One region of the Methylophaga sp. UBA678 genome, then DNA from elsewhere that is predicted to be linked to it. Evidence: riboswitches for the same ligand, from Rfam matches in the RefSeq annotation. Region 1 holds a riboswitch; each other region holds the start of a gene.

Region 1 (3,283 bases):
CAGATCGAGCCGACCAAAAAATACATAAACGATAATCACTGTCGTCGTCGTTGCCACAAGGCGCCAAGTTACACCTTTAATAATTGATCGAGTGTTGGTCTCTTTGAACATTCTGATTGCTTCCCTACTTTAATTTTATGTCTAATATCTGAAGTTAGTTTTCACCTGATTATTTCATCACTTCGTTATAGAGAAACACAGCATTATCATCTCAATTTTATAAATGATTTGAATACTTAAATTTGACTTCATATTGAAGATCCATGCTCTGTCGCGATTAATTAAAACTCAAACAAAGCATGATAACCATACATCATGGATAAATAATCGTTCTATCGAATATGTCAGTCAACACGCCAAGAAAATTACTTGGTTTTAAATCGTTCACATTTTTAATCTGAAAAATTCGATTCTATGCATGAACTTTAAACACATTTAGTACCCAACTAGATAAGGAGGATAAGTTATGCAAAATACAACCACCACTCTGCAAGGCAAAAAAATTGCGTTTCTCGTGACCGATGGTTTTGAACAGATCGAATTGACTACGCCTTGGGAGCAAATCAAACTCGCAGGCGCTGACTCGGAACTCATTGCACTCAAAGCAGGGAAAGTTCAGGGCTACAATCATCTCGACAAAGCGGATGCTTTTGGTGTCGACAAAGCTATCTCTGAGGTATCAGCCAGTGATTATGATGGACTGGTATTACCTGGAGGTGTCGCCAACCCGGATGCACTTCGAACTGACTCAAATGTTGTCAATTTTATCCGTGATTTTTTCAGTCTACACAAACCAGTTGCTGCCATATGCCATGCGCCTTGGACATTGGTAGAAGCCGATATTCTTAAAGGTAAGACGCTTACCTCTTGGCCAAGTTTAAAAACGGATATTCAAAATGCTGGAGGCACTTGGCTAGATGAAGAAGTGGTAGTCGATAATGGTCTTGTGACTAGTAGAAAACCCGATGACCTGGATGCATTCTGTAGCAAAGCTATTGAAGAGTTTGCTGAAGGTAAGCATTAGTATGGCTAAATGCTGATCTCGTTGAAAATAGAAAAAAGCCCTGCTGATTTCAGCGGGGCTTTTTTGTGTATAGCTTAGGCTTGTTTACTCTTACGACGTAAACCGACCATGCCTAATATTGCTGGGCCAAACAAGAAAGCTGCTGCAGGGATAGGTACTTCAGAAACGCCAGGCGCTCCACTTTCTAAATTTGAAAAAGCCACTTCACCCAGAGATGTCATGAAGACTGAATTACCGGTTACATCAAACTTAAAAAATTGAGCCGTAACAAAGTTAAACGACAAAACATCGGCAAGATAGTCTTGATTGAGCAGATTTTTTGTCAAAGAAAAAGTCCCCAACGAGACTTCATCTGAAAAAAGTGAATCAGTGGCATATGAAATGGAGACGGTTTTCGTACCAATCGATTCTTCATTCCAAATTGCAATTTTATCTACAGAATAAAGTGCACCAAGATCGTAGATGAGCGTGTCTGTCTTGTTGCCACTTTTTGAAAACCATTCTTTCTGATGAGCTAGGTATGAGTGTTTTGTTGTCGCTGTAAACGAATCAAAATCTGTCGTGCCGCTTGTGTATGTGGCATGAAGTCCAGATTGGTTAATCGTTGTGTAAGGATTATTATTCACAGAAGACTGTGTTTTTGATGTAACTGATTTTGCACCGATGATTGTGCCAGCTGAAACGGCATGAGAGAGGCCCAGTGCAAGAAGGCCGGATAAGAGATGCTTTGCTTTCATGGTAAACACATTCCTGATAGTGCAACCCAGCCCTGATACATTTTTTGCACAGCTGTAGGCTTTCCGTCCCTGACTCACATCAAGTTTGGCCGTTATTTAAATGTTATATTTGCCCAAACGGTAGGCAAAATAAAAATATCAGGAGATTTAATTGTGCACTATTGTACTTAAGTACAATTTACAACTGCACCTGAGATAAAAGTGCATACCTTCAAGAATAGAATCTATTTATTCTGATTTTATTTAATAGAGACAGTTATTATTTCTGAGACAAAGTATAGAAAAACCTGAAGTTATCTTGCCGTTAGTTACCGACCACATAACAGCTTGAAATATCAGGTAGTTGGCCCGAACTGAAGCTGGTGTAGTAACTCCAGAATGTATTATCGATAGAACGTAATCTGGCGGGGGTGTTTTCACTTCGGTAGCGTGCCAACTGACTTGGACCACCGTTGTAGGCGGCATAACTTGCTTTTATCAAATTATCATCACCACCGGGTTGTTCGTGCTCGCCACGGCGGATGGCGTAATCAATCATGTAGTGTGTCAAAATATCAATACCGGCATTCACGTTGTAGTCCACTTCATCAACCAGGCGGTCGAGATCGTAAACCTTACGCCACACCCGACCATTGATCTGCATCATACCCACCGCCCCCACTGCCGAACGCAATACTTGGGGATTTTTAGTCGAACCAGAAAACTGACGCCAACAGGACTCTTTCCATGCTGTCGCCCGAACAAGCGGGTCGAGTCGCTCTGTCAGTCTGGCAGGCATCTTTTTATTATTCGCCAACCATGACTTAGATTGTTCTTGCAATAAGCTGGCAACCAAATCGAGATAATCATCAAGGTTGTCGCGCTGTGGCACCATGCCTTTTAAGGCTTCAGCAGGTGAGATGGTTGCAGCATGGGCGACTGGCATTAACCAGCTACCTAATAAACTCACCGTCTCAACGAGACTTTGTGTCACTTCTATGGTGGTGGCTGCAGACTTCTTTCCAGTATCAAAACCGAACAGGTCACGAAAATCTTCATCCACTTCCAACGGCAATGGCGTAAATCGCGGTGGTGCAGTTCCAGCCAGTAACAAGCGAGCAAGTCTACGTAGGCCATCCCGAGTAATTTCCAGACCATATTCAGGTCCAAGTGCATCTAGTGCACGAAGCGCGTCACCACCAGCAATAAACGCAGCTAGTTTGTAATCGACTTCCAAGCCTGGCGTATCCATTCCTTCAAGCTCACTCATCAGTGGGCGTAAGCGTTCCCACGTGGTTAAAAATAACTCACGAACAGGATCAGACTCGGGGTTATCGGTTGTCAGCGCCTCAGCAATCGCATACCTTGCATCCAGCAAAATGGCGAGCAATTCCATTCTTAACACATGAGAGTCGGTTGACTCAGCCAGTACTGAAATAATTGTAGTCAAGAAGCCATCGAATTCATCTTCAAGCGTTTGCCATTGTGCGGCTTCATCGGCATTCAAAACAGACTCAGAATGTTTAAGGCTCGGGTCAGATGC
Region 2 (3,283 bases), on a different contig from region 1:
AAGCCTATGGCGTCAGATTCTTATCACCCCAGGGCGTATCCACAGAAACCGAAGCCTCAGCAGCTACCATCGCTAAACTCATCGACCAGATTAAACAGCTTGGCGTAACACGTTATTTTTTTGAAAACTCTAATAACACCCGTTTGATCAAGCAGATTGCTAACGCCACCGGGGCAAAACCAGGCGGCAGACTCTATCCGGAGTCGTTATCTGAAGAAAATGGACCGGCTCCAACCTATATCAAACTGATGCAATACAACACACAACAAATCGTTACGGCCCTTTCAGAATAACGCCGAGATACCCAGGCTATTTATTTTCAGATAGTCTGGGTAGTGGGTCCTGGTTATCTTGATGACGAAGTTGCTCCTCCAGACTCTTTAAATCTCCCAACACCCATACATCAGAAATAAGATCTTGTCTAAAAGTAAACAAAGCTGAGCCCTGCCAGCTTAAGCGTTTTTGTGTGGGGGGATATCCCATAAACACATCTCGATGAATGCCAGTAAAGGTCATTTTGGCAAATACTTTATCGCCTTCTTCTACAAGCTCATCAATAATGCATGTGTAATTGCCCAATGCTTTATGGACCATATCAACATACTCAGAGACCCCGACATGCCCGCGTTTTTCCTCACCCAATGATCCTCGGAAAGTCACATCATCACATAGGATAGAAGATATGGATGCCTTGTTGTGAGCATTCCATAAAACCTCATAAAACCGCCGCACATGGTCTTTATGCATAACTATTCTCAGAGAAAATCAGTCGGGACAGGGCTGGAACTAGTTTGGCTTAGTTGAGCTTTGACAGCAATTCATGAACCTCTTCAGCACGTAATGGCCTCACAAGACGACCCACTTCTTGACCATTGTTTAGCAGTATCAATGTCGGCCATAGCTTAACCTTAAACCCACGGCCCAATCGCTTACCCTTACCGTCATAGATTTTGATATGACGCAGTTCACTATGTTCATTGACCACTTCGATTATAGCTGCACTTGCTGCCTGACAATGACCACACCAAGGCGCACCAAACTCAAGTAATACCTTTCCTGGCAATTCCCTCGTTTGCTCAAAGGTTAATGTTTCCTCTGCATAGCCTGAGTCGTCATCAGCTTGATTCATATTCATATAATTAACTCTATGGGTAAATGACAATCTCTTTACTCAATCGCCGAAAGACTATTCTCTCAGCAACAAAAAACAGTTTATTTGCCATCTCATCTTGCCATAAGTTTCTGTCAGGCAATAAAAAAGCCGTAATGAACTTAATCATTACGGCTTTAATCGGTTTAACAGTCTGGGTATTAAGCGACTGTTTTTTGAGCTCTACGACGTAAGCCCATGAAACCTAATAATGCAGGAGCAAACAAGAATGCTGCAGCAGGAATAGGCACAGCAGATACGTTTAATGACATACCACCGATATTATCTCCGTATACACTGTCATTGATAAAAAACTGAACAGTGGCATCTGATAACAGTGTAAATGTTGCACCAAGTGCATTCAGCAGTGCTAAATCAGCAGTCGCATATCTACCAGTATCGCTAGTGATGATATTAGTAGTTCCAGAGGGTGTAGTGAATGAGTAGTTGTTTACCCAGCCTTTTGAACAACCTGTACCATCAGCACCACAACCTTGAACTTTACCCCAGGCATTCCACGCTGTGTATGTGTCATCTTTAAATGGGCTGATTGAATAAGTACCTGCTTTCAGGTTGAGTTCAACAGCATTCGAAGAAGTGTTTGTTTTTGCATCAAGGTGGACAGTTGCTGCATTGGCAGTCAACGGCGCCATAATTAACAACCCGAGAGCGATTACTAGATTCTTGCTAAATAACTTCATTACATAAGCCTTTGTTATTGTGCAACTCAGCCATCTTTATTCACAACTTATAAAGACCTGAAGCTTTCCGTGCTTGGCTCACACCAAGGTTGGCTTTATTGAGAAATTAATTTATTACAGCTACAGAATAAATCGCTTCTATAACTCAATCAATTGTACCTTGGTACTAGAAAGCCAATTTAAACGTAGGTTTTGGCGTTTTCCGTCATTGAGATTACTCCCACGCACATCAATCTGAACACGCAAAACAGATCTGGAGGACAACTAGGTATCAATTAGATAAATCAAACTCAGCGCGGCAATAACGTAACAAGCTAAAGTGAAAAATGACCAAAACCAGAGAGCGAGTAGCCCTGACTTTTTTCCACCATAAGCGAGGTTCTCAATAAAGATCGCTTCTTGCATCCGCTTGGCAATAAAGTGCATCGCCAGCACAGCAAGCAGAAATTGAATCAACGCTGGCACCCAACTCAAGACAGTCGCACTCATTACATACAGGATGCATAAAGAAATCATACCAAGAATGAACGAGCTGATGGCTTTGCCGTATTGACCAATACGCACATAATTAATAGCAATAAGGCTCAGTCCGCAAAGCGGTGTACCTAGAAAAGTCGCGATGCCAACTTGCCTGTGTGAAAACAGGGTTGCTCTTCCTTGATTCAATTTTTATCTCCTGACAAAAGTCATCACTGCAGCTAGCCAATGACTTAATCTAATCATTCATTAGATTAATATTACTCTCTAAGCCTCACTCATCGCCATGACTATTCCTTACTCTCACGTGGGTGTAGCTCAGACTCAATCCACTCCGCGACCTCTTGCTTGTCTTGTCTTTTTACCATCTGTCTCGTATTGATGTCTTTTGGATAAACGCAAGTGCCGGTATTGTGCTTCAGCACAAATGCGCGCTTCGCCCCAACAGGGTGTTTACTCGGAGCATGAATTACCGCAGCTCTTAACTCGAGACATTCAACGTCTTCCAGTGAAGCATTTAAACCTATTTTATTTTGAGTGTTTTCAATAATGTCTCGAAACGTACCTAAAATCAGATAACCACCATTGAGCAACGGCCCTTGACGCAAAGTTTGCTGCACATCCTGCTCGGTCACATTAATGCGCTCAAACTCTGTTACAGCAAGCTTATACTCCTCCCCGGACGTCATTTTTATCACGGCTTGTACACACACCACATGAACAGGTCTCTCACCCATATTCACTAACATACACAGCGCATCAGGGTTTTCATTTTGGGCATGATGGAAAATAAGATAAGGCCGATTATTTCGGCGATATTGACTAAGTATTAACTGTAAATAAACAAGCCAGATAATGGCCATAACAGCAGAGCTGACTGGGCCAATATAATCCATATATTTTTTCTCCTCCGTTGGAAATGATGTATAGAGGAGTACTGACTAAGAACTCAGTA
Region 3 (3,283 bases), on a different contig from region 1:
CCGTGGTGCACATCGCATGGACCATTAACGGTAAAGCTTGTGATCTGGCTAACCTTTATGATGAGTCAGACTTGCAAAAAGCTGAGTTTAAAAATCGTGATGGTCATGATTTAGGATCCTCAGCACATTTCGTTAACGAGTCACCGATGTTCCTCCTCTGGGAAGGCGTTGATGAAATGACACTTTCTGCAGACCACAATTTAACGACAACTTCTCTGTTCGCTCACACAGGTTATGGGCAATACTTCCCCATCAATGAAAATGGCTGGGTTGGTATGCTCTGCGCTCAGGATGACATGCATGCTGAGGCGATAGTTAAACAACTTCACCCCGATTTACTTCCCGCTTATACAAAAGAAAATACCTTCAGGAAAGCCCGAAATATCATTTGGAGAGTTCCCGGCGTTAATGACGAAGAAGTTGTAGCAAAGAAACCACTTAAGGTAGCAGTTCAAAAGCTTATCGTTGATCGTTTCAAACCAAGTAAAGCCCGTAGAAGTTGGAATGCAGCAGCTGAATTATCGCGTAGAAATATATCAACGGCACGAGCTATTGCTTACTTTGAAAAAAGTGGTGACAAAAGCATGTTGGAAAATGTGTTTATTTGTGAAAAAGTTGATCATGATTTCAATATTCGGGACATGTTCAATGCGCTTCGTGAAGGAGCAAACAGTTATCAGGGAGTAGCGGAGGAAACAATCTATCGTGCATTGTCAGAATTTCTTCAACAAATGCATGCTCGAGGTGTATTTTTCCGTGACTTAGCTGGCGGCAATATACTCGTTAAGAAAAGAAAGCCTGGCTTGACGTTCACATTAATTGATATCAATAGAGCACGCTTCTACAACCACCCAGTTAGCATGCCTAAACGTCTATCAGACTTAACGCGAATTACATACAAGCTGCATCCGGAAGGCAGGGACAGATTTGTGGAGATTTACCTGAGCGGTATGCGAAAAAGTAAAAACTTTACTTTCACCTATAAAGTCCCGTTTTATCTATATGACTTCAAAGTGAGTATGAAACGTAAGTTCGGGCGAAAAGCGATTAAACGCCTATTCAAAAAGATTAATGAGATTAATAACCCTGTCAAAGCTGTTGTCATCTTTATATTTGTAACAGCATTGACACTGAGCATCGGCTTCGAATAGGTGGAAATGATTGATAAAATCACTCTGTATAAGCTAAGTATCATGATAGGCGGTGCTATGAAAGAGACTTATAAGAGAGGGGCGCTCTATTCAGACAAGCCATTACGACAATAGTTAAACATTAGCACAGCAGCTAAGCCTGAAGCTCGTAGACTAAATGCTTTTTTTGTTGAGCAATAGCCACCAAAACGACTATCAAACACTAAATAAACAATAAAGCCACCATGTGATGGTGGCTTTATTATTCCAAATAATATTACCTCGTTAAACAGCGAGCTTTACTTTGCGACGTAAGCCCATGAAACCAAGTAGCGCAGGAGCAAATAGCAAGGCTGCTGGTGGCAATGGCACCGCCGACACCTCAAAAGAGGTAAAGCGATATTCACCCTTAAGAATAGTATTTATTGATTGCCCTCTGTCATCCCATGTGATGTAAGCCAAGTCGGAGGCCCCAATCCAACTTATGCCATTATTCAACCATTCTTGCGTACTAATCATGATATCACCTGTATCAAACAAGTCTGCTATGGTGAAAGACTCGTATGTTGAGCGCCAATTAAATACGGAAAACTCTCCGAAAGACAAGAGACCGTCATTATTCAGATCTTCACCTACAAAATTTCCAGAAAACTGAAACTCTCCACCATCATACTCTGGCCATCCAGCAACAAACTCAGCTTTAACGACAGTCGCAGCCCATGTGCTATGTGATAGCGTCAATAAAAGCAGACTGAATAGTATCCACACTATTTTTTTCATAAGAAATGTCCATGTTATGCAGCCCAGCCCTGATACCAATAATGTACAGCTGTCGGTTTTCCGTCCCTGACTCACATCAGGTTTGGCGTTAATGTATTGAATAAATTTAATAAATGAAGTTAGCTTCGGGTAACTCAAAACAGATGAATATTCATAAAAATCTGTTATTCACAGATTACTGAACTGGAATTAATAAAGATATCGTCCAAAAGTATGATTTTGTTCAAAGGGATTACTGAGCGTAGTAAGCCAGTCAAAGTTAGTGCTATCTTGACTGTTGCTACTATGTGGGCACTGTTACGCGTGCTCTAGGAGTGAATTAGATAAACAGAAACACTATTAAAATCGAATCCATCAAAGCATCGCAGATAGCGTCCTCAGACTCATCCAAAAAGTAGATGAAGATACAAGTTTATTAAGCAATGGGCTCATTGGCTCGGCATATCAATATTTGAGACTTTGCACATAACACAGAACTATCTCAGCAGCGCTACTCATACGGTATCAATAGCTGCTGAAATAACCTGCTCAAGCGCGCCGAATATGCTTCACCTCTATCTGTATCTTTTTCTACCATGAAGCATCTAGCATTTTTTCAATGTCACCCCATTATTTTGACTCATTCGCAAATTTTCCCTTTTTACTTATTTGATTCCTTAGAAAGGTGATGCAGCTCATATTTATCGAGTAACGAATTCATCTTTTCTTCATCACCGCCGACATATGATGTTTGCAACAACATTGCGAACAACACACAAGAGATATCATCATGTTTGGTAAGTCAAAACAATTAGCAGATCAAAACGCAGCATTGGAAAAACAGTTACAGCCATTGCTAGAAATGTTCACAGCTATGCAATCTTCATTGGCATTCATTGAATTTACTCCTGAGGGAGTAATAACCAAAGTGAACGATAATTTCTCACGCGTGACAGGTTATTCCTCAGCAGAGTTGATAGGACAGCACCATCAACTTCTATGTGATAAATCCGAAGTTGAATCTTCCAGATATAGAGACTTTTGGAAACATCTCAACAATGGTGAATCTTTTTCTGGAGAAGTATTACGCAAGCATAAAAATGGTCATGATATTTGGCTGGAAGCGAATTATTTCCCAATAAAAGACAGTGAGGATCGCGTCGTTAAAATTTTTAAGATAGCGAATGATGTCACCGCGCGTGTAGAGCATGCTCGTAGTAATGATAGTTTGCTGTCCGCAATCGATCGGTCAATGGCTATCATTGAGTTTGACATGAAAGGCCGCATCACCCATGCGAATCAGAATTTTCTTAATCTTATGGGATATACACTTGATGAAGTGAAAGGACAACACCATAAGATTTTTTGCGAATCAGACTATGTCAAAAGCGCCG

The links. Region 1 has a riboswitch for cyclic di-GMP ahead of B3014_RS04545 (VPLPA-CTERM sorting domain-containing protein). Riboswitches for the same ligand answer to the same signal wherever they lie in the genome.
Region 2: it holds a riboswitch for cyclic di-GMP, as region 1 does, so the genes downstream of both, B3014_RS14960 (hypothetical protein) here and B3014_RS04545 (VPLPA-CTERM sorting domain-containing protein) in region 1, are expected to answer to the same signal.
Region 3: it holds a riboswitch for cyclic di-GMP, as region 1 does, so the genes downstream of both, B3014_RS10480 (hypothetical protein) here and B3014_RS04545 (VPLPA-CTERM sorting domain-containing protein) in region 1, are expected to answer to the same signal.

What each region holds. Positions count from the first base shown of each region.
Region 1 covers NZ_DBNG01000008.1:148,185-151,467, forward strand. Annotated here, with positions in the region: gene cysC (adenylyl-sulfate kinase) at 1-111, opposite strand, end outside; gene B3014_RS04540 (type 1 glutamine amidotransferase domain-containing protein) at 467-1,024, shown strand; gene B3014_RS04545 (VPLPA-CTERM sorting domain-containing protein) at 1,099-1,761, opposite strand; cyclic di-GMP riboswitch class I at 1,779-1,861, opposite strand; gene B3014_RS04550 (lytic transglycosylase domain-containing protein) at 2,066-3,283, opposite strand, start outside.
Region 2 covers NZ_DBNG01000034.1:17,281-20,563, reverse strand. Annotated here, with positions in the region: gene B3014_RS14975 (metal ABC transporter solute-binding protein, Zn/Mn family) at 1-293, shown strand, start outside; gene B3014_RS14970 (ester cyclase) at 310-747, opposite strand; gene B3014_RS14965 (thioredoxin family protein) at 797-1,135, opposite strand; gene B3014_RS14960 (hypothetical protein) at 1,312-1,851, opposite strand; cyclic di-GMP riboswitch class I at 1,869-1,955, opposite strand; gene B3014_RS14955 (hypothetical protein) at 2,116-2,517, opposite strand; gene B3014_RS14950 (hypothetical protein) at 2,619-3,224, opposite strand.
Region 3 covers NZ_DBNG01000019.1:32,403-35,685, reverse strand. Annotated here, with positions in the region: gene B3014_RS10485 (lipopolysaccharide kinase InaA family protein) at 1-1,151, shown strand, start outside; gene B3014_RS10480 (hypothetical protein) at 1,416-1,910, opposite strand; cyclic di-GMP riboswitch class I at 1,925-2,007, opposite strand; gene B3014_RS10475 (methyl-accepting chemotaxis protein) at 2,680-3,283, shown strand, end outside.